DNA from 2 places in the Burkholderia sp. L-4 genome. Region 1 is predicted to be linked to the other one. Evidence: predicted binding sites of a transcription regulator. Region 1 holds the regulator's gene; the other holds the start of a gene.

Evidence for each region. Region 1 encodes FliA, which starts transcription of late flagellar genes. Its sites were predicted from a motif close to CTAAAGTTTNNNNNNNNNNNGCCGNTA; they were not measured.
Region 2: the regulator FliA is predicted to act here: its motif matches at 9,106-9,132, upstream of AC1VVG_RS05570 (DUF4088 family protein).

The regions. Positions count from the first base shown of each region.
Region 1 covers NZ_JBXEOX010000001.1:250,937-262,705, reverse strand. Annotated here, with positions in the region: gene ahcY (adenosylhomocysteinase) at 77-1,495, opposite strand; S-adenosyl-L-homocysteine riboswitch at 1,528-1,652, opposite strand; gene AC1VVG_RS01205 (RNA polymerase sigma factor FliA) at 1,754-2,488, opposite strand; gene AC1VVG_RS01200 (nucleotide-binding protein) at 2,511-3,329, opposite strand; partial or broken gene flhF (flagellar biosynthesis GTPase FlhF) at 3,322-5,105, opposite strand; gene flhA (flagellar biosynthesis protein FlhA) at 5,102-7,204, opposite strand; gene flhB (flagellar biosynthesis protein FlhB) at 7,281-8,480, opposite strand; gene AC1VVG_RS01180 (DUF805 domain-containing protein) at 8,813-9,193, opposite strand; gene AC1VVG_RS01175 (VOC family protein) at 9,491-9,994, opposite strand; gene AC1VVG_RS01170 (DUF3443 family protein) at 10,165-11,397, opposite strand; gene AC1VVG_RS01165 (DUF2844 domain-containing protein) at 11,414-11,769, opposite strand, start outside.
Region 2 covers NZ_JBXEOX010000001.1:1,170,326-1,182,094, forward strand. Annotated here, with positions in the region: gene AC1VVG_RS05530 (DUF6600 domain-containing protein) at 1-2,253, opposite strand, end outside; gene AC1VVG_RS05535 (ArsR/SmtB family transcription factor) at 2,404-3,111, opposite strand; gene AC1VVG_RS05540 (hypothetical protein) at 3,298-3,438, shown strand; gene AC1VVG_RS05545 (acyl-CoA thioesterase) at 3,570-4,082, shown strand; gene fumC (class II fumarate hydratase) at 4,129-5,523, opposite strand; gene norM (multidrug efflux MATE transporter NorM) at 5,669-7,057, opposite strand; gene AC1VVG_RS05560 (RNA-binding S4 domain-containing protein) at 7,195-7,413, opposite strand; gene AC1VVG_RS05565 (hypothetical protein) at 7,683-8,078, shown strand; gene AC1VVG_RS05570 (DUF4088 family protein) at 8,207-8,992, opposite strand; gene AC1VVG_RS05575 (AzlD domain-containing protein) at 9,154-9,492, opposite strand; gene AC1VVG_RS05580 (AzlC family ABC transporter permease) at 9,489-10,241, opposite strand; gene AC1VVG_RS05585 (AraC family transcriptional regulator) at 10,329-11,228, opposite strand; gene AC1VVG_RS05590 (CreA family protein) at 11,292-11,769, opposite strand, start outside.

The DNA of each region.
Region 1 (11,769 bases):
CGATCCGGCGCCGGGCCGCTGCCGCACCGTGCGTCCCGCAGCGGGGCGCGCACGGCACGGCGGCGGCCGCGACGCATCAGTAGCGGTAGTGGTTCGGCTTGAACGGGCCGTCCTTCTGCACGCCGATGTACGAAGCCTGCTCGTCCGACAGCACGGACAGGTTCGCGCCGATGCGCGCGAGGTGCAGGCGCGCGACCTTTTCATCGAGATGCTTCGGCAGCACGTACACCTTGTTCTCGTACTCGTTGCCGCGCACGAACAGCTCGATCTGCGCGAGCGTCTGGTTCGCGAACGAGTTCGACATCACGAACGACGGGTGGCCGGTCGCGCAGCCGAGGTTCACGAGGCGGCCTTCCGCCAGCAGGATCACGCGCTTGCCGTCCGGGAAGATGATGTGGTCGACCTGCGGCTTGATGTTTTCCCACTGGTACTGGCGCGTCGACGCGACGTCGATTTCCGAGTCGAAGTGGCCGATGTTGCAGACGATCGCGTTGTGGCGCATCGCCTTCATGTGATCGTGGTTGATCACGTGGTAGTTGCCGGTCGCCGTCACGAAGATGTCGGCCTTGTCGGCCGCGTATTCCATCGTCACGACGCGGTAGCCTTCCATCGCCGCCTGCAGCGCGCAGATCGGATCGATTTCGGTGACCCACACGGTCGCGCCCAGGCCGCGCAGCGACTGCGCGCAGCCCTTGCCCACGTCGCCGTAGCCCGCGACGACCGCGACCTTGCCCGCGATCATCACGTCGGTCGCGCGCTTGATGCCGTCGACCAGCGATTCGCGGCAGCCGTACAGGTTGTCGAACTTCGACTTCGTGACCGAATCGTTCACGTTGAACGCCGGGAACGGCAGGCGGCCGTCCTTTTCCATCTGGTACAGGCGGTGCACGCCGGTCGTGGTTTCCTCGGTCACGCCCTTGATGTGCGCGAGGCGCTTCGAGTACCAGGTCGCATCGATGTCGAGGTGCTTCGCGATCGACTTGTACAGCGCGACTTCTTCCTCGTTGGTCGGCTTCGCGATCACCGAACGGTCCTTCTCGGCCTTCGCGCCGAGGATCAGCAGCAGCGTTGCGTCGCCGCCGTCGTCCAGGATCATGTTCGCGAATTCGCCGTTCGGCCATTCGAAGATGCGGTGCGAGAACTCCCAGTATTCGTCGAGCGACTCGCCCTTGAACGCGAACACCGGCGTGCCGGCTTCGACGATCGCGGCCGCGGCGTGATCCTGCGTCGAGAAGATGTTGCACGAGGCCCAGCGGACGTCCGCGCCGAGCGCCTTCAGCGTCTCGATCAGCACGCCCGTCTGGATCGTCATGTGCAGCGAACCGGCGATGCGCGCGCCCTTCAGCGGCTGCTGCGCCTTGTATTCGTCGCGGATCTGCACGAGGCCCGGCATTTCGGTCTCGGCGATGTTGAGTTCCTTGCGGCCCCAGCCGGCCAGTGCCATGTCGGCGACGACGTAATCGTGGGAAGCCTTGGAATCGATAATGGCGTTCATCACGCCCTCCTTTCTAAAAAAGTTCTAGATTGGTGACGTGAGCGCCGTTCAGGAAGCGGGGCCGGCGCGACGATCGCTGAACGCGCCGCACGGCTGCTTGGTGAAGCCTTCCGAGCCTGGCGGACACGGACGGTCCGTCGCAACGCTCCTCGGAAAACGGAGGGGATTGTAGCAAATCGGCGCGCAAAATGCGCGAGCACCGCGACGCAAGCACGGCACAAGCGCGCGGCGTCGGCGCGCGTGGCCGCCCTGACAGGGTCAGGACTCCGCGCCGACCCAGGCCTGTTCGCGCAGCCGCGCGCGCAGGCGCGCGACGGCCTGGCTGTGCAGCTGGCACACGCGCGACTCGCTCACTTCGAGCACCGCGCCGATCTCGCGCAGATTCAGACCCCGTTCGTAGTACAGCGACATCAGCAGCTTCTCGCGCTCCGGCAGCCGCTCGATCGCCTCGACGAGCGCCTCGCGCAGGTGCTCGTCGAGCAGCGCCGACAGCGGATCGGCGTGATCGACGCGATAGCGGTCGAGAAACGGCTCGTCGTCGGCCGCGCGGTCGAAATCCTCGTAGTAGATGAGCTGGCTGCCGTGCAGGTCCTGCAGCATCCCCTGGTATTCGTCGAGCGGCATCTTCAGGTGCTCGGCGATCTCGGTCTCGCTCGCCGAGCGGCCGAGATGCTGCTCGACCTGGTGCACCGCGTGCTCGACCTCGCGCGACGTCTTGCGCAGGCTGCGCGGCAGCCAGTCGTTGCTGCGCAGCTCGTCGAGCATCGCGCCGCGGATGCGCTGCGTCGCGTAGGTCTCGAACTGCGCGCCCTGGTCTTCCTTGTAGCGGCCGGCCGCGTCCATCAGGCCGATCATGCCGGCCTGGATCAGATCGTCGAGATCGACGCTCGCCGGCATCTTCGCGACGAGCTGCAGCCCGAGGCGACGCACGAGCGGCGCATATTGCGCGAGCACGTCGGCCTGGGACATCTTTCCTTGAGCGTTGTACATCATGGCTCTCTCCTTCCGGTGGCGCTCACGCGGCGTGTGCCGCGCCGGCCTCATACGACGGCTTGCCGCCCGCGTGGACCGCGCGCCCCGTGCCCGGCCGCGGGCGCATCGGCCAGTACAGCAGGTCGGCGGCAATCTGCCGGTAGTCGCGCGCGGCCGGCGACGACGGGAACGCATCGACCACCGCGTGCATCAGTTCGCGCGCATGCTCGACGAGCGGATCGGCGCTCACGCAGCCCGCGTCGGCGATCGACACGGTCAGGTAGCGGCTCGCGACGCCCGCGAGGTTGTCGAAGGCCGTCTTCGCGTCCGCGTGGCTGCCGACGTGATTGGTCAGCACGCGGAACTGCGCGAACGCGTGCGCGAAATGCAGCCGCTTCATGCATGCGTACGCCTCGGTGATCGCCTGCGCGGCGACCCGCGTGACGACCAGCACGTCGTGGGCCTCGCGGGCGAGCGCCGAGAACGAACCGTCGGCGCCGAGCTGCGCGTCGACCAGCACGATGTCGGCCGGGCCGTCGATGAAATCGCTCAACTGCGCGTCGCTGTAGCCGGCACGCGCGAGCCGCGCGGCCGCGCACAGGCCGAAGCCGGCAGCCACCCGCGTGCGTTCGCCGTCGCGCAGCCACGCGCCCGCCAGGGTCGCGCTGGCCGAATGCACGTCGGCGCGTTCGTCGACGACGAGCACGTCCTTGCCGAGCGACGCGAGCGCCGTCGCCAGATTCACGATGGCGGACGTGCAGCCCACCCCCGTCGGCCCGCCCGTCACCGCGACGATGCGCGACGCGCGCCCGGCCAGCAGGCGCCGCAGCCCTTCGGCCTGGTCGATGATCCGTTTATCCAAATCGCACCTCGTGCAGCTCGGCGGTGGAACGTGCGGTCAGTGCGGAAAGCAGCGTCGGCATGTCCTCGTCTTGCGGCACGAAGGGGGAGCCGTCGCGCGGCACACAGAACGCGCTCTTCAGCAGGAATTTGGTCGAGGCGACGTACAGGTTCTCCGGCACCTTCTGGCCGGTCGACACGTAGTGGACCGGCAGCTTGTAGCGGATCACCGTGTCGAGCACGCCGCCGAGGTGGGTCGCCTCGTCGAGCTTCGTGAGGATGCAGCCGGCGAGATCGGAGGATGCCGCGTGCGGATGCTCGCCCGCGCTGCGGTATGCCTGCACGACTTCGTTGAGCGTGTCGCCGTGGCTCGTCGCGTTGAGCAGCAGCAGGCGCTGCACCGGCGCGTTCGCGCCGTGCAGCATCGCGATCTGGTCGGACACCGCGCGGTCGCGCTGGCTCATGCCGATCGTGTCGATCAGCACGATGTGCTTGTTGCGCAGCTCGGACAGCGCGAGCGCGAGATCGCCCGCATCCTTCACCGCGTGCACCGGCACGCCGAGGATCTTGCCGAAGATGCGCAACTGCTCGTGGCCGCCGATCCGGTAGCTGTCGGTGGTCAGCAGCGCGACCTTGCTCGCGCCGAAGCGCATCACGCAGCGCGCGGCCAGCTTCGCGGTGGTGGTCGTCTTGCCGACGCCCGTCGGCCCCATCAGCGCGAACACGCCGCCGCGCTCCATCAGCGCGTCCTCGCTGTCGAGCACCGGCAGATTCGACGCGAGCACCGACTGCGCCCATTCGGCGGCCTGTTCGAAGGTCTGCGTGCCGTCGCCGGACGGCAGGTTGTCGACCAGCATCCGCACGAGCTGCGCGGAGAAGCCGGCCGCGAACAGGTGCTTCGTCAGCGCGCCGTGCACGGCGCTGCGACGCTGGCGGTCGTGCCACTTCAGGCTGTCGAACTGCTCTTCCATCATCCCGCGCAGTTCGCCGAGTTCCTGCATCACCGTGTCGTTGACGATCCGCTCGATGCGCGACTTCACCGCGTCGGCCACCGCGGCGGCCGTGTCGGCGGACAGGCGCGTGCGCTCGGCCGTCTTTGCCGCGTGCGCGGCGCCCGTGTCGGGGCGCGGGAGGCGGCCGGCATCCGGCGCTCGGCGTCGCGCACGATGTCGCGCGCCCAGTCGGGCGGCGTCGCGCGCGCGGCGGCCTGCGGCGCGGGTGCGCTCGCCGGCGGCGTGGCCGGCGCCTGCGCGCGTGCGATCAGCGCGTCGCGCTGCTGCGTCAGGCGCTTCGCGTGCTCGACCAGCCAGGGGGCGGGTTCGGCCGCACCGGCGGCCGGGGTGTCGGCGGCGATGCCGGCGGCGGACGTGGCGATCGACGGCGAGGCCGCAGCCGGCGGCATGCCGGCCGGCGCATCCGCATCGAGCGCCGACGCGTGCGCGTCCGGCTCCTCCGCGTCGGCGCTCGCGCCGAACACGGACGAGAACACGTCCGGCAGCCCGCCTTCGCCGGCGGCATAAGGATTCATGACCGGGCGCGCCGGTACCGCGCCCGGGCGCGATACGATGCCCGGCACGGCGGCGGCCGGCACGGATTCCGGCAGGCGCGGCGTGGCGAGGCGCGAGCGGGCGGCCGGCGGCGTCACCGCGGCCAGGTCCGAATCGGCGAGTGCAACGATTTCGACGCTGCCGTCATCGAGCGTGCGGTTCGACAGCACGACCGCGTCGGCGCCGAGCGCCTCGCGCACGAGACGAAGTGCGTCGCGGCTCGTTGCGCCGGTGAATTTGCGAATGTTCAAGCGGAACCCCCGATGACGTTAACGACCTTGATCGTGCGTGTGTCCGGCACTTCGGCATACGACAGCACTTTCAATTGCGGCAGGCTGCGGCGCAGGAAACGCGCGAGCATCGCGCGCAGCGCGTGCTGCACGAGCAGCACGGGCGGCAGCCCGAGATTCTGTTGACGCAGCATCGCTTGCTGCGTGCCGGTCAGAAGGTTGTGCGCGAGGCCGGGTTCGAGGCCCGGGTTCGCGCCGGTGGCGAGCGCCTGCGACAGCACGCGCTCGAGATTCGCATCGAGGCCCATCACCTGCATTTCGCCGGCGCCCGGATACCACTGCTGCGTGATCGCGCGGCCGAGCGAGAGCCGCACCGCGGCCGTGATCTCGTACGCGTCGCCGCGGCCCGCGTGTTCGGACACGGCCTCGAGGATCGTGCGCATGTCGCGGATCGGCACGCCTTCCTCGAGCAGGTTCTGCAGCACCTTCTGCAGCGTCGTCAGCGAGATCGTCTTCGGCACGAGGTCCTCGACGAGCGACGGCGCGTCCTTGCCGGTGCGCTCGATGAGCGCCTGCACTTCCTGGCGGCCGAGCAGTTCGGCCGCATGCTGGACGACGAGATGGTTCAGGTGCGTCGCGACGACCGTGCTCGCGTCGACCACCGTGTAGCCGTACACCTGCGCCTGCTCGCGCAGCGCGACGTCGATCCACACGGCCGGCAGCCCGAACGCGGGATCCTGCGTGACCGCGCCCGGCAGCGCGGCCGTCACCTGGCCCGGGTTGATCGCGAGCCACTGGCCCGGGAACACTTCGCCGACGCCGATCTCGACGCCCTTCAGCGCGATCCGGTACGCGTTCGGCCGCAGCTCGAGGTTGTCGCGGATATGGATCACCGGCGGCAGGAAGCCAATCTCCTGCGCGAATTTCTTGCGGATGCTCTTGATGCGCTTGAGCAGCTCGCCGTCGCTGCCCTTGTCGACGAGCGGGATCAGCCGGTAGCCGACTTCGAGGCCGAGCGGATCGATCAGCTGCACGTCGTCCCAGGTTGCCTCGTGGCTGTCGGACGGCAGCACCGCGGGCGGCGCGATGTCGGTCACGTCGCCGGCCGCCTTGCGGGCCGCCGCGCGCCGGGTCAGCGTGCGGGCCAGCCAGATCGCGCCGCCGCCGAGCGCGAGAAACGCGAAGTGCGGCATCCCCGGGATCAGCCCCATGACCACGATGATCACGCCGGTGATCGTCAGCACGCGCGGGTTCGTGAACAGCTGGCCGGTGATCTGCGTGCCGATGTCCTCGTCGGTCGCGACGCGCGACACGATCACGCCGGCTGCAGTCGAGATCACGAGCGACGGGATCTGCGCGACGAGGCCGTCGCCGATCGTCAGCAGCGTGTAGTTCGTGCCGGCTGCGGCGAACGACATGTCGTGCTGGACCATCCCGACGATCAGCCCGCCGATCACGTTGATCGCCATGATGATCAGGCCGGCGATCGCATCGCCGCGCACGAACTTCGACGCGCCGTCCATCGACCCGTAGAACTCGGCTTCCTGCGACACGGCGAGACGCCGCTTGCGCGCCTGTTCCTCGTTGATGAGGCCCGCGTTCAGATCGGCGTCGATCGCCATCTGCTTGCCGGGCATCGCGTCGAGCGTGAAGCGCGCGGACACTTCGGCGATCCGCCCCGCGCCCTTCGTGATCACCATGAAGTTGATGATCATCAGGATCACGAACACGACGATGCCGACCGCGAAATTGCCGCCGACGAGGAAGTGGCCGAACGCCTCGATCACCTGGCCGGCGGCGTCCGGCCCGGTGTGGCCCTCGAGCAGCACGACGCGCGTCGACGCGACGTTCAGCGACAGGCGCAGCAGCGTCGAGAACAGCAGCACGCTCGGGAACGCCGCGAAGTCGAGCGGCTTCATCGTGTACATGCTGACGAGCAGCACCATCACCGACAGCGCGATGTTGAACGTGAACAGCAGATCCAGCAGCATCGGCGGCAGCGGCAGGATCATCATCCCCAGGATCATGCAGATGAGGATCGGGCCCGCGAGCGCGCGCAGGTTCGTGCCGGCGAACGGGTTCTGGCGCTTGGCGAACAGGCCGGTGGTCGGGGTGCTCATGCTGCCTCCGGCCGGGCCGCGTCAGGGGCGGTAGCCGCTACGGGGAACGGCGCGCGCGGGTGAGCGTGGGGGCGGATCATTGCGACGCTCCTTGCTGGCCGAGCGTGTCCTCGGCTTCCTCGCGTTCGTCGCCGGCGGCGACCGACGTGCCCTTGTCGAGTTCGGCCGGCACGTCGAGATCGACCGGCACCGCCGGAAACGCGCCGCCTTCCGAGCGGAAGCGCTTGAGCTGGTAGACCCACGCGAGCACCTCGGCGACGGCCGAGTACAGCGAGCCGGGGATCTCGCGCTCGAGTTCGACGTTGTGATACAGCGCACGCGCGAGCGGCGGCGCCTCGAGCAGCGGCACGTTGTGTTCGGCCGCGAGTTCGCGGATGCGCGCCGCGACGAGGTTCACGCCCTTCGCGACGACCTTCGGCGCGCGCATCTCGCCGTCCGTGTATTGCAGCGCGACGGCGAAGTGCGTCGGGTTCGTGACGACCACGTCGGCCTTCGGCACGGCCGCCATCATCCGGCGGCGCGCGATCGCGCGCTGCTGCTGGCGGATCCGCCCCTTCACGTGCGGATCGCCTTCGTTCTCGCGATGCTCGCGCTTCACTTCTTCCTTCGTCATGCGCAACTTCTTGTTGTACTGCCAGATTTGGTAAGGCACATCGAGCGCGGCGACCACCAGCATCCCGGCGACCGTCGTGCCGCAGCACACGGCGACCAGGTGCAGCGCGTCGGGGAGCGCGACGCCGAGCGGCTGCGTCGCGAGGCCGAGCAGTTCGTCCTTGCTGCGCCAGATCGCGACGCCGCCGATCCCGCCGACGACGATCGTCTTCGCGACCGACATCCCGAGCTGGATCGGCCCCTGGATCGAGAAGATCCGGCCGAGGCCCGAGATCGGGTTCAGGCGGTCGAACTTCAGCTCGAACGTCTTCTGCGAGATCAGCCAGCCGCCGAGCGCCATCGGCGCGAGCAGCGCGGCGAGACCGGTGAGCGCGAGGATCGGCAGCAGCGCGGTGAGGCCCTCGAGGCTCGCGCTGCCGGCCGCCGACAGCATCCGGTTCGTGTCGAATGCGGTCGCGCGATCGAACGTGAACGCGCCGCGCAGCATCGTCTGCAGATGCGCGCCCGACGGGCCCGCGAGCAGCCATGCGCCGTAGAACCCGGCCGCGAGCAGCGCGAACGAAGCCAGCTCGCGCGAACGCGCGACCTGCCCCTCCTCGCGCGCCTTCTCGCGGCGCCTGGGAGTGGCGGCTTCGGTCTTGTCGAGATCGCTCTCGTCTGCCACGGGGCCTCCAGTCGGGTACGGCGGAATGCCGCTTTCCAGTGACACCGATTATTCATGCAGGCGTCAAACGCCGATCGGTCGAGCAAAGCCGGGAAAGGGGGGTATTTCGGAGAATCGGGCGAGCCGGTGCGAACGCGGCCGGCGCGGGGGCGCAGCGACGCGCGGCAACGCGGAAAAACGTGCCGATCGGCGCGATGGCGAGGGGTCGGCCGCGGGCAGGACGCCGACGGCGGGAAGCGGGGAAAGGGCGAAACGACTGCGGTGAACCGACGGGCGGGAAAGGCGGGACATTCAGGCCCCGGCGCGACGCTCGCGCGCCGGGGCGGGACCGGTCAGACGGCCGGAATCGGATCGGCGCCGAAGCGGTTCGGGCCGTCGGTGCCGCGCGAGCACATCCACACGAGCAGCAGGATGCCGCCGACCACCGGAATCAGCGCGATCAGCAGGAACCAGCCCGAGCGGCCCGTATCGTGCAGGCGGCGCACGCTGACCGCGATGCCCGGAACGAGCAGCGCCAGCGAGACCAGGCAAATGACGCCGAGCAGCAGCAGCGTGATCAGGCCGCCGTCGCGGCCGGCCGCGCCGATGACCTGGGCCGCGATCGAAAGAATGACGCTCAGCAGCGTGAAATACCAGTATTCGGCACGACGCGCACGGCCTTCGAATGTCGCGTATTTATTGAGTGCGGTACGAACGGCTTCGGAAAAACCCATCTTATTACCCTCCTGTTTTATATTGGCACCCCGGAAACAACGCCGGCATTATATGTTTGATTTTCACCGGACTCCACCTCTTTCGCCTGCCGGCCGGTGCTCGCCCGTTCGCATGGACGCCGATGCCGCGCGGGAAAGGCCGCTTAAGCATAATGCGGTACCGCGGCCTTGCATGCCGCGTCATTTTAATAATCTTGAAGACCTGACAGAAACGACAGCCCCCGATAATCCGGCATTTGATTACATTCGAATGAAACCGCGCCCCAACGATAATCGCCTGACGTGCGCGGCATTCGATTATCCGGCCTGATCCGCCGCCTGCTGCAGCGCGGCGAGGTCGAGCTTCTTCATCGTCATCACCTGCGCCATCACGCGCTCGGCGCGCGCCGGGTCGCCCGTCATCAGTTCGGCCATCTGCACCGGCACGACCTGCCACGACACGCCGAAGCGGTCGCGCAACCAGCCGCACTGCTGCGCGCGCTCGTCGCCGCCTTCGGACAGGCGTGCCCAGTAATGATCGATCTCGTCCTGGTCGCGGCAGTTGACGACGAACGACACGGCCGGCGTGATCTGGAACACGGGGCCGCCGTTCAGCGCGACGAACGCCTGCCCGTCGAGCTCGAACGCGACGGTCATCACCGCGCCCTCCGCGCTGCCGGACGCGTGCGCGCCGGCCTTGCCGTAGCGCGCGACGTGCACGATGCGCGCGTTGTCGAACACCGACACGTAGAAGCCGGCCGCCGCCTCGGCGTCGCGGTCGAACCACAGGAACGGCGTGATGCGCTGGATACGCGGGTTCATGACGTTGTCTCCTCGATGTCGTGCCGGCACCGGTGCCGGTGCCGGTCTTACATCGTAGGCGCTGCGCCCGCGCGCGGCGGAAATCCGGCCCATCGGACACGCACGGCGGCGCGATAAAAAAAGGGGGCGATCGCTCGCCCCCCTTTGTTCCCGCGTGCCGCCGCGCCCTGTCAGAACGCGACGAACGGCTGCGCGCCGCCGCTCGCGGTCTTGTCCATCCCGAAGTAGATCGTCTTGCCGTAGAAGTGCGGCATGCCGATGTCCAGCCAGCTGGTCGAGCCGAACGGGCCCGCGATGTCGTTGAACGCGAACGTCGACGGGTTCGAGAACAGCGAATCGGCGTTCGAGACGGGCATCGACACGACACCCGACGCGCCGTTCTGGCCGCTCAGCGTCGCCGAGTAGGTCGTCGCGGACGACGGGCAGTAGAACTCCGTGTTCCGCGAACAGACCGTCTGCGCCGAATCGTTGAAGAAATACGCGTTCGAGCCCGTATCGAAGAACGCGGTCACGTTGCGCCCGAGGAACGTCGCGCTGACGTCGCCCGTCGTGGTCGACGTCAGGACCGTTTTGCCGCTCAGGCTCGGCAGGCCGAACGTCAGCGTCCCGGTCGCGCTCGCCTGCCCGTTGCTCGAGATGGCCGGCATCTGCACGCTCACGCCGTCGCTGTTCGCGAAACGATGGACCGGGTTGGCCACCTGCTGCGACAGCGGCACGAGCGCCACCGTGCAGCTCGCGTTGTCGCCGTTCGGGCACGCGTAGTAGTTGTTGCTCGACGACGTCGACGTCGCGCAGGTCGTGCCGCAGTCGTACGGCGCGGGCCCGATGCCGAGGATCCCGTTCGCGCCCAGCGCACCCGCCGAGTTGGCCGACGCGCCGCCGTTCGTGCACGAGCTCGGCACGTTGGTCGTGCCGAGGTCGCCGATGATCTGCACGGGCAGCGCGCGCGCCTGCTCGGTGCCGATCGACAGGTCGACCGTGCGTACCGATCCCCACGTGTAGCTCGACACGAACTTGCCGCACTCGGCCACCGGCGCGCCGCCGCTCGTCACCTGCGGCAGGCTGCCCAGCACGCCCGACACCGCGCTGCCGACGAGCCGCAGCCCGTAGGACGCGGTATCGACCAGCACGTTGTTGACCACCTGGCAGTTCGACGTGCCCGGCGCGCAGACCTTCACGCTGATGGTCGGGATGTTGATCACGTTCGCGACGCCCGTGGCGACCGTGATGACGGCGGTATTTCCGGAATTGCCGTCCGATCCGCCGGATCCGTTGTTGCCGTTGTTGCCCGTGTTGCTGCCGCCGCCGCCGTCGCCGCCGCCGCATGCGGTGACGAGCACGGCCGTCGCGGCCGCGAGGCCCAGCACGCCGAGCCAGCGCTTGAATGTACGATGAATGCTCAAGATCGCTCTCCCGCTGTCACTGGATGTCGGTGCCGGCCAGGCCGGCCGGCAGCGCCGCCGGCAGCCACGCCTGACCCGAGAACGCGCCCATGTGGCCGCCCGTCCGGATCACGAGGCCGCTCGTGTCGACGGCCACGGGCGCACGCCAGCCGCGCGCCTTGTGCGCCGCCTGGACGCCTGCGGTGTACTGCGGGAAATAGCTGCCGAGCAGCGACGCGAGATCCGGCATCGTCGGCCCGCTCCACGCGAGGCCGAACACGCTGCCGGCGGCCGACGTGTATTCGTGGATGACGGTGCCCGACCCGAGCGTGATCTCGCGGACGGTATAGCCGGCCGTGCTCGTCTGCACGCCGTCCGCCGAACGCATCGCGC
Region 2 (11,769 bases), 920 kb from region 1:
CGCTTGCCCGTGCCGGGCCGGTGTCGGGAAATCGGGGCGCGGACGCGGCTGCGGAATCTGCGCCGTGTTGTCGACCCTCGGTTGCGGCAACGCGCGCGGCGCGTCGTTCCGGCCGCCGGGCTGCGTGCCCTGCGGTGTCGGTATGCCCTCCGGATGCGGCACCGCCGCACTGCGCACGGGCGGCAGTGCATTCTGGCCTGCCGCGTGAAGGGCGCTCGGCGGGGCGGGGCGCTGGCGTTCCATCGGCGTGTGCGGCTGCATCCACGCCGGCGACGGCGCCTCGGGTGCATGCGTGTTGCCGATGCCCGACGGCGTGTTGCTTGCGATCGGCGGGTGCGGGACGCCGTTGCCGGGCCCGAAGGCCTGATGCGGCGTCGCGTTGCCGGGCGCCTGCGGCATGCCGCCGTTGGCGAAATGCGGCCCATTGGGGATTTCGCCGTTCGCCGGCCGTCCGGCAGTCGGCACGCCCGGCAATGGCGCACCGGGCGTACCCGGCCGTCCGGTTTGCACGGCAGGCGGCTGGCCTTCGCGCGGCGCGCGTGACGGCTGCACGACGGGGCCGTGCGGATTCACGAGCTGCACGTTGTGCATCGCCCACGCACCGCCGCTCGGATTACCCGGCACGCGGACCGGGCGGGCCCTGTAATCGGCCGGCACGCTCGTCTTCACGACCGGCGCGCCGGCGCCCGGCACGCGCCCGCCTTGCTGCGCGAGATGCGCGGCTGCCTGGTCTCGATAGGCGGCAGGCACCGCGGGGTTGCGCGTCGCGACGTAGGGGTGCTGCGCGATCGCCGCCGGCGGACGGTAGCCGGCATTGCGCAGCCCGCCGGTAAAGCTCTGGCGCACCGGCGCGATGCCGGGTGTGCCCGGCGTGACGTGCGCATTGCGCCATTGCCGCGGATCGACGTGTTGCGAGAAGTGCGCGACCGGCTGGCCATGCACGAACGCGGCGGCCGGCACGGCCGTGATCGCGTGCGGCGCACGGAAGTTCACGTACGTCTTGTTGATGTTGGTGATATTGGTGATGTTCGTCACGTTCACGGTCTTGTTCACGTTGACGTTGTTCACCACGATATTGCGATTCACGCGGTCGTAGTAGTGCGGGCTCCAGCCGCCCCAGCGCGGGTGCCACGGCTCGCCCGGGCCGAGCGCGAACCATGCGCAGCCGGCCGCGGCGACGCCGCCGACCGTGAGCGCGACGCTCCAGTCGGGACCGCCGCCACCGCCCACGAACGCGACGAGCGCCGGCGCGTAGACCGGCGGCTGGCTGACGACCATCGGGCCGGGCACCCAGGCCCAGCTGTCGTCCACGTACGCCCAGCGGCCGTAGTGGTAGGGCGCGAAGCCCCACGGTGCGTCGTCGACCCACGTCCAGCCCCACGGCGCCTGCCAGATCCAGTGGCCGTCGTGATACGGCGCCCAGTCGGCCGGCGTGTCGTTCGGCACCCAGACCGAGCCGTAATTCGGGGTTTCGCGCCACGTGCCGTTCGCGTCGAGATCCTGATAGCCGGGAATGTCGCGGGACACATAGCGGGCCGACACCGAGCGCTCCTCGGCCGCGTCGCGGCTGGCGGCCCACTGGTCGAGCGGGTCGGGGCCCGGCGCCGCCGATTGCTGTGCGACCTGCAGGTCGGTGCCGGTGAACACGACCTGCTGCCCGGGCGACAGCGGGTACTGCCCGTTGCTGCCGTAGACGGTCGCGCTGCCGCTGCGCATCGTGACGGTCGTGCTCGCGCCGTTCGGCGCGACATCGACGCGATAGTCGCCGGGGCCCGTGATGCCGAGCGCGAGGTTCGGCGTGTCGATTTCGTACGATCCGCCGCGGGGCAGATCGCGCACATGCGTCGATACGGTGCCGAGGCCGACCTTCAACTGCGTCGTCGTGTCGTCGAGATTCAGGATCGACAGGCTCGTCGAATCGCCGAGCCGCACCGCGGTCGAGCCGATATGCAGTTCCGAGCGTGCGCCGGCGTCGTTCCAGAGCTGGTCGCCGGTCGTCAGCGGCCGGTTCACGGCCGCATACGACCACGTATCGGTGCCGGCCGGTTCGGTCGTCACGGCACCCGACAGGTAGTTGAGCCGCGCGACGCGGCCGGGCGGGTCGCCGCCCGGTTGCCGTGCCGCGGCCGAATACGGCGGCGCGCCGGCCGATTGCGCGAAGGCGGGCGGCAGGGCCGCAAGCGCGGCGAACGCGAGCAGCGTATAGCGGGCGGTTCGCTTGAGCGTGAACAGGGGGGCCATGGTGAGCGTCATCGTCGTTATCGCGGCGCGTCGATTCGTGCCGTTGAGTTCACAATATCCGCTCGGCCTGTTTCAATGCTCGGTGTTTTGTAAGTCGGATGGCACGCGGTGTAACAAAACCTGTCTGTCGCGTGCCGCTGTCGTGCAGCCGCAATGCGGGCGTCAAGCGGACGTAAGCCACGCGTCGAAAACCTGCTGGCCGGGCACGGTGACGCGCAGCACCCGCGGCCGTGCGGAACGTTCGATCCAGCCGTGCGCACAGAAGCTTTCAAGCAGCGCCGCGCCGAGCGCGCCGCCCAGATGCGAGCGCCGCTCGCTCCAGTCGAGGCAGCCGCATGCGAAGCGGCGCCGGCGCGTGCGCTGCTGCGCGACGTCGATGCCCCATTGCCCGAGGGCCTGCGTGCCGAGCTCGGTGGCTTCGATCGCGTCGCCGTCCGCGAGCAGCCAGCCGCGCGCGGTGAGCCCGTCGAAAATGCGCACCGCAAGTTCGCCGGCCATGTGGTCGTAGCAGGTGCGCGCGTAGCGCAGTTCGGCCGGTACCGTGCGCGACGGCGCCGGTACCGGGCGGTGCGGCGCAGCCGCGCGGGCGACGTTCGCGAGCGCCTCGAGCGACGCCGCGATGTCGGCCGACGCGATGCGGTAGTAGCGGTGCCGGCCGCGCACGTCGAGCGCGAGCAGGCCGCCTTCGGTCAGCCGCGCGAGGTGCGCGCTTGCCGCGGACGGCGACAGCCCCGCGATCATCGTCAATTCACCGGCCGGCCGCGCGCTGCCGTCCATCAGCACCCACAGCATCGCGGCGCGGCCGGGGTCGGCGATCAGTGCGCCGATGCGGCTGAGGCCCGGAAAGTGGTGGTCGTCTTGATCGGTCATCGTCGTCTCTCGTCAAGCGGGATGAGGGGCAGTGTAGTGGGTGTGCGCATTCGATGTTTCGTATCCGGATGAAATGTCGGATGCGGCGGCGCCGTCCCGCGGCAGCCTGGCTGCGGCCCGTTGCGGCGCGCGTAGAATGGGCCGGACGCGGCGGCAGCGGGCCGCCGCATGTGACACGATGCAACGATGAAGACGATTTTCTGCATGTTGGCCGCCGCGCTCGTCTGCGCGGCCTGTGCGCAGGGCGGCGCGGGCGCCGCCGGTGGGCAGGGCGGCAGTATCGAGATGTACGGGACGATCGACCAGGGCGTCACGGTGCGCCGCTGACCGGCGGCGCTGCGGGCGCGGCGCGGGTGGCGCCGCCGCGGCCGCGCCACGCGGCGCTGGCCGCGACGCATTGCCGCACTGCAACGTATAATGGCCCGATTACAGCGCCCCTGCCGCCTGGAGCCAGAACGATGCCCCAACCGTCCCCCGTGCCGGCCGCCCTCGACCGTACCGAAACCGTATTCCGCTTCCTCGCCGAGCCTTCGTCCGTGAACTTCGGCGGCAAGGTGCACGGCGGCGCGTTGATGAAGTGGATCGACGAGGTCGCGTATGCGTGCGCGGCCGTCTGGTCGAGCCGCTATTGCGTGACGGTCAGTGTCGGCAACATCCGATTCCAGCGTCCGATCCTGGTCGGCAACCTGGTCGAGCTGAAGGCGCGCGTCGTGGCGACGGGCCGCACCAGCATGCACATCCATGTGTCCGTGCACGCGGGGGACCCGAAGGGCGGCGTGCTGCGCCAGACGACCGACTGCCTCGTCGTGTTCGTCGCGGTCGACGAGAACGGCAACCCGGTGCCGGTGCCGCCGTTCCTGCCCGAGACCGACGAGCAGAAGGTGCTCGCGAAATATGCGGCCGACGTACGGGCCGCGCTCGACAAGATCGTCGAGATGAAACCGGAAGAAGTCGCGAAGGGCACGGTCTGACCGCAGCGGGCGCCGCGCTCGACGCGCCGCGCCCGTCGTCCTGCCCCTAGCGCGTCCCGATCATCTGCTCGGGGCGCACCCACGCATCGAATTCCGCCTCGGTCAGGTAGCCGAGCGCCAGCGCGGCCGCCTTCAGCGTCGTGCCTTCCTTGTGCGCCTTCTTCGCGATCTGCGCGGACTTGTCGTAGCCGATGTGCGGATTGAGCGCCGTCACGAGCATCAGCGACTCGTTCAGCAGCAGGTCGATCCGCGCGCGGTTCGGTTCGATGCCCACCGCGCAGTGGTCGTTGAAGCTCTGCGCGCCGTCGGCGAGCAGCCGCACCGACTGCAGCACGTTGTGCGCGATCATCGGCCGGAACACGTTCAGCTCGAAATTGCCGCTCGCGCCGCCGACGTTGACCGCGACGTCATTGCCGAACACCTGGCAGCACAGCATCGTCACGGCTTCCGACTGCGTCGGGTTCACCTTGCCCGGCATGATCGAGCTGCCCGGCTCGTTTTCCGGAATCGACAGTTCGCCGAGCCCGCAGCGCGGCCCGCTCGCGAGCCAGCGCACGTCGTTCGCGATCTTCATCAGGCCCGCCGCGACCGTTTTCAGCGCGCCGTGCGCGAAGACCAGCGCATCGGCGGCCGCCATCACCTCGAACTTGCTCGGCGCCGTCACGAACGGCAGCTTCGCGAGCCGGCCGATCTCGTCGGCGACGCGCACCGCGAACTCCGGATGCGCGTTCAGCCCGGTGCCGACCGCGGTGCCGCCGAGCGCGAGCTCGTACAGGTGCGGCAGCGCCGATTCGACGTGACGGATGCCCTGGTCGAGCTGCGCGACGTAGCCGGAAAACTCCTGGCCGAGCGTGAGCGGCGTCGCGTCCTGCAGGTGGGTGCGGCCGATCTTCACGATGTCGGCGAACGCCTTCGACTTCGCGTCGAGCGTCGCGCGCAGCGTGCGCAGCGCCGGCAGCAGATGATTGACGATCGCGTACGCGGCCGCGATGTGCATCGCGGTCGGGAACACGTCGTTCGACGACTGGCCGCGATTCACGTCGTCGTTCGGATGGACCTTGCGCGCTTCGCCGCGCTCGCCGCCCAGCAGCTCGCTCGCGCGATTCGCGATTACCTCGTTGAGGTTCATGTTGGTCTGCGTGCCGGAGCCCGTCTGCCACACCGCGAGCGGGAATTCGCGCGGATGCTTGCCGGCGATGATCTCGTCGGCCGCGTCGATGATCGCGCGCGCCTTGTCGTCGGCGAGCACGCCGAGCGACTGGTTCACGGCCGCCGCGGCGCGCTTGACGATCGCCAGCGCGTGGATCAGCTCGGGCGACTGCTTCTCGGTCGAGATCCGGAAATTCTGCAGCGAGCGCTCGGTTTGCGCGCCCCAAAGTCGGTCGGCCGGCACGGCGATTTCGCCGAACGTGTCGCGTTCCATCCGAACTGCTTCGTTCATGATGCACTCCTCCTGGAAAGGGGAAAGGCCGCGCGTCGTCGCGCGGCATCAGGCGTATCGTGAGGCAGTCGCGCCGCTCGCGCGGCGTCTCGAGGTGTTCAGCCGACAAGCATAGCGCCGGTCGCGATTTCGCGTCGTGTCGCGCTCAGTGCCGCGTCGCGACGAGCGACGCGGTTTTCAAATGAAAGCGCCATGCCATCAGCGCGGCGACGCTCGCGAGGCCGGCGGCGAGCCCCCACCACAGGCCGCGTGCGCCGAGGCCCGCGTGGAACGCGAACCAGTAGCCGGTCGGGAAGCCGATGCCCCAGTAGCCGAAGGTCGCCGCGAGCATCGGGATGCGCGTGTCCTTCAGGCCGCGCAGCGCGCCCGACGCGACGGTCTGCATGCCGTCGACGATCTGGAACACCGCGGCGATGCCGAGCAGCGAGGCGGCGAGCGACACCGTGGCCGCGTTGGCCGGGTCGTCGAGATTCAGGTACAGGCCGACGATCGTATGCGGCGCGACGATCATCACGACGCCCGACAGCGACATGAACGCGACGCCGAGCGCGAGTGCGACGAAGCCCGCGTGCCGCGCGGCGACGGGCGAACCCGCGCCGACCCAGTAGCCGACGCGCACGTTGGCGGCCTGGCCGATCGCGAGCGGCACCATGAACGACACCGACGCGACGTTCAGCGCGATCTGGTGCGCGGCAAGCGACGTCGCGCCCAGCACGCCGACCGTGAGGCCGGTGGCGAGGAACAGCGTCGATTCGACCCCGTACGTGATCGCGACGGGCCAGCCGATGCCGATCAGTTCGCCCATCGTGGGCAGCTTCGGGCGCGACGCGGTCACGAAATGGCGGAAGCGCCGCCGGCCGTGCAGCAGCCAGATCAGGGCGAGCGCGGTGAGCCAGATCGTGATCGTCGTCGCGACGGCCGAGCCGAGAAAACCGAGGCGCGGCAGCCCGAACGCGCCGTGGATCAGCCCGTAGTTCAGCACGCCGTTGACGCCGACGCCGCCGATCGACACCCACAGCAGCCGCCGCGCGGCGCCGATCGCCGGCAGGAATGCTCGCATCAGCCCTACGCCGATCAGGCTGCCGAGCGCCGCGTAGCGCAGGATGCCCGTGTATTCGCCGACGTGATGCGCGAGCAGCGGCGGCTCGTGGAACATCAGCAGGATCGGTTCGGACAGCGACAGCGCAACGATCGCCGGGATCGCGAGCAGCACCGACAGCGCGAAGCCCGTCCAGTAGATGTGCGGCACGCGGTCCTCGGCCTGCGCGCCGCGCGCGTGCGCGACGCTCACGCTGACCGACGACAGCACGCCCTGCAGGATCGTGACGATGACGAAGAAGAAGTTCGCGCCGAGCCCGCCCGCCGCGAGCGAATCGGGGCCGAGCGAACCGAGCAGCACCGTGTCGGTGACGCTCATCGCCATCTGGGAAAGTTGCGCGATCGCGAGTGGCGCGGCGAGGCGCGCGGTATCGGCGGCGTGACTGGATAGCGACGGCGGCGCGGCGGCCGTCCGCGTAAGACCGGAATGCGACATGGAATGGGCGCTCGCGCGGGTGCGGGCCCGCGCTGTATGTATTTATTTTGAGAGACGGCTAGCTTACGGCTTTATTCGTACGGTGTCGAACGCGTGCGCCGATGGCCATGTCGCGGACAGGGGGAACGCCGCGGGTGCTAGGCCTCGCGCACCGCGATGCGCGTGTCGCCGAGCAGCACGACCTGGCCCGCGCGGATCTTGCAGGTCTTGCGCAGCTCGACCGCGCCGTCGACTTTGACCGCGCCGGACGCGACGATCACTTTCGCGCTCCCGCCGCTGTCCGCGAGGCCGGTGATCTTGAGAAGGTTGTGCAGCTCGACGTATTCGCCGGTCAGCGTGAAATCCAGGTTGGGCATGACGAAGGAGGTGCGCAAGGCGCGGGAGGAAACGCTCCGCATCATACGGCACCGCGGGCCGACGCGCGAGCGCGGGCCGCCACGGCCCGCAGTTGTTAAGGACTGTGAGCGATTCGTCAGCAAATGAAACGGTGGGTAACAGTCTGAGAGATTCGAGAACCGGCCGGGCGCGCCGGGGGTCTTTTGTCGTACCTGCTGCGTGTTGCGGCGGGGACGCGACGGACCGCATCGCAGCGGTCCGGGCTCACAACTTCTCGAGGAGAATTGCCATGTCCAAGATTCGTACGATGCTGATCGGTGCCGCGCTGACGGCGTTCGCTACTTCGGCCGCATTTGCCCAGACGGGGACGGCGGCGCAGGGTGCAGCCGGTGCCGGCGTGCAGGCACCGGCTGCAGGTGTCGGCGCAGGCGTACAGGGCAGCGCCGGCGCGAACGCGTCGGGCAACGCGGTCGGCGGCGCAACCGATGCGGTCGGCGCGGCAGCCGACGGCGCGAAGGATACCGCGTCGTCGGCCGTCCATTCGGCCAAGAAGCACACGAAGCATGCCGCGAAGTCGGCCAAGGGCCATGTCGGCGCCGCCAAGGCGAAAACCGGCGAAGCGACCGAAGGCGGCGCGTCGGTCGGCGCGCAAGGCGGTGCATCGGCCCAGGGCGCCACGCAGTAAGCGACGCCCGGCGCCGCGCGACGCTCGCCCCCCGGGCGTCGCGCCGCCAGCGGTCCGACGGCCCGGTTCGCCTCATGCGAGCCGGGCCGTTTTCATGGGTTCATGCTGTCAGCGGGATGGGTGCGCGGTCATGGCCGGCGCTGTCCTTGCCCTTGTCCCGGTTGTCCCTGCGACGGTCGCACGGCGGCCGGCGTGAACACGCTGCGCAGCCACGCGGCGAGCCGTGCGAAGACGTCGTACGGTTCCTCGACGAAGATCTCCGGCTTCAGCAGCCGCAGGTACTCCATGATCTGCTGCGCTTCCTGCTTCTGGAACGAGCCGTGCGCAAGGCCCAGCCGCAGCAGCCCGCGCAGTTCGCCGAGCTTGTCGCGCGCGGTGCTGCCGACGCTCATCTCGCACGCGAGCTTGGCCTCGTAGATGCGCTGGCGCAACGATTCGGCGAGCCGCCACGCAGGCGTCTGCATCAGCTCCTCGAGCGCCTGGATGTCCTGCGCCGCGCCCTTGATCTGCGACGCGAGCGGGTCGATCAGCGACGGGTCGCCCTGCGCTTCGGCGACGATCGCCTTCGCCCAGTCGCGGCACGCTTTCGCGAGTTCGTCGGGGGTCCATTCGGAGCGCGACGCGAAGCCGAAGCCGAATTCGCCGGCCTGTCGCATCAGGATCGCGACGACGTCCGGAAACTCCTTGTCGAGCGTGCGCTTGGCCCATGCGTACTGGCCGCCCTGCAGCATCCGCTGCACCGCGTGTTCGGTCAGCGGCACCATGTTGTCGAGCAGCTTGGCGCGCAGGAAATCCTCGAACGACGGTGTCGCGAACTGCGGGTCGAGTTTCAGCGACACGCGGACGAACGCGTCGTAGTCCTTGCGCAGGGACTCGAGCGTGTCGTCCTTGAGGGAAAGGGTGATCTGGCCCATGAATCGTCTCGATGGCGGCCCGCGCAAGCCGACGGCCGGCACGGCGCACCGGGGCGGGCGCAGCGTCGACTGACCGGTGCGCGCCGAGGCCGGTGGCGGGTCTTCATCCCCTATATCGGCGCGCCGGGCGGAAACTTGAGCGTGCGCGGTAGAGCGTCCGCTCAGGCGGGCAGCCAGTGGGGGATCACGACCCCTTGCCAGAAGAAGAACACCGCGAGCCCCGCGGCGATCGTCACGAGCGGGCGGCGGGTTGCCGCCGACACGAGCACGGCGGCGAGCGCGCCGACGAGCTGCGGATTGCGCCAGGTCAGCTCGGCCGGGCCGCCGTGCGGCGAGACGGTCATCGGCACGATGATCGCCGTCAGCACGGTCACGGGCACGAAGCCGAGCGCGGTCCGCACGAGCGGCGGGAAGGTCAGCCGCTCGCCGAACAGGAACAGCGTCGAGCGGATCGCGTAGGTGATGACGGCCATCCCGAGGATCAGCAGCGCGTAGCTCACGATGTCGCCTCCGTGCGCGAGCCGGTGCGCCTGCGTTCGTGCAGCAACGTGAGCGTGACGCCGATCGCGACGCCGGCGGCGACCGCGCCGAGCAGCCCGAGCTTGTACGGCCAGCCCTGCCAGAGGCAGGCGAGCGTGCCGGCCGTCGCGGCCGCCGCGAAATAGCGCAACGTGCCGAGCTGCGGGACCACGATCGCGATGAAGGTCGCCGCCATCGCGAAATCGAGGCCGAGCGACTGCAGGCCCGGGAACGCCGCGCCGAAGCCGATGCCCGCGAGCGTCCAGACCTGCCAGTTCAGGTACATCGCAAGCCCGGAGCCGAAAAAGTAGTGGGGGCCAACCGTGCCGGGCGCGAAGTGCCGGTAGTGCGCATGGGCGACCGCGAACACCTCGTCGGTCATCAACGCGCCGAGCGTGGCACGCCAGCGCAACGGCAGGTGTGCGACGTAGGGCGCGAGCGTCGCGCTGTACAGCAGGTGGCGCAGGTTCACGATCAGCGTGGTCGCGAGCACGACGACGAAGCTCGCGCTGCCCGCGATCAGGCCGAGCGCGATGAATTGCGCGGAGCCCGCGAACACTGCGAGCGACATCAGTGCGCCGTGCCATGCGGCGAGCGGGCCGCCGCCGACGAGCGTGCCGAAAATCACGCCGAACGGTGCTGCGCCGATCATCATCGGAATCGTGTCGCGCGCGCCGTCGAGCCATTCGTTGAGCGGGCGGCGAGGGGGCGAGGCGGGTGTCGGGTTCAAAGGGGCTCCTCCATGAACGGGAGGATAGCGGGCCGGTGGCGGGCCGGCTTGTATGTTCTTGCGCTCGCGAATGCGTGGGCGGCCGCGTCAGCTCGCCTGCCAGCGCCCGGGCGGAACCCCGAACATCCGTTTGAAGTGTCGCGTGAAGTGGCTCTGGTCGACGAAGCCGCTGGCCGCCGCGACGTCGGCGACGGGCACGCCCGCGCGCAGCGGCGCCAGCGCGCGCTGCAGCCGCAACTGGTTGCGCCACGCATGCGGCGGCATGCCGGTGGTGCGCGTGAACAGGCGTGCCGCGTGGAACGGCGACAGGCCGGCTGCCTGCGCGACGTCATCGAGCGTCACCGTGCACATGAGATCGGCCGCGAGCCGCTCGCGCATCGCGTCGACGCGCGGTTCGTCGGCCGCGAGCGGCGCCGGTCGCGGCCGCGCGTCGGCATGGCGCACGATCAGCGTCGACAGTGCGTCGAGCATCGCCGTTTCGGCGGCGAGCGGATCGTAGATGCGCGGTGCGTCGGCTGCCGGATCGCCGGCCGGCTGCCCGTGCGCATGCGACGACAGCGCGCGCTCGCTGCCGGCTTCCATCATCCGGTGCGCGAGCGTGAGCCGGGCGGCGAGATCGGCGTCGCGAATCACGTCGGAGGCAAACCACGGCGCATCCTGCGGGCGGCCGGCGATCGCGCTCGCGAGTCCGCGGACGAATTCGACCGGCAGGTAGCTGACGCGATAGCACCAGCCTTCGTCGGTTGCGCGCGAACCCGTATGCACTTCGCCGGGATTGATCACGGGCACGGTGCCCGTTTCGGCGACATAGCCGTTGCCGCGATAGGTGAAGCGTTCCGCGCCCTCGAGAATCACGGGGATCGTGTACGCGTCGTGCCAGTGCGGCGCGAACGCGTGGTCGCGATAGGTCGCCGTGAGGAGATCCGCGTCCGGCAGCAGCGGCGTGCGCCAGTAGCGTGCGGCGTCGGGAAGGCGGGTGGCGGACATGATCGGGCGCGGGAGCGGTCGGACACGACAGTGTATCGCTCGCGCGCCCGGCCGGTGTGCGCGTTACTTGACCGGAATCGTCGTGCCGGCCGGCATCGGCACCGCGGTGACGGCATTCTTCGGGCTGCCGCTGACGATCCGGTCGCTGTAGGTCAGGTAGACGATCGTGTTGCGCTTCTGGTCGACCACGCGCACGACGTGCAGCGTCTTGAAGATGAACGACATGCGTTCGCTGAACACGTCGGTCTGCTGCTTGAGCGGCTCCTTGAAGCTGATCGGCCCGACCTGCCGGCAGGCGATCGACGCCTCGCTCGGATCCTCGGCCACGCCGAGCGTGCCCTTGATCCCGCCGGTGCGGGCGCGCGATACGTAGCAGGTCACGCCGTTCACGACCGGATCGTCATACGCTTCGACGACCACGCGGTCGGAGCCCGTGACGCGGAAATGGGTGTTGACGCTGCCGACTTCCTCCGCGTACGCGAGCGGTGCCGCGGCGAAGGCGGAGAACAGGAGGGCGAACGGGGCGGAGCGCAGGAGACGA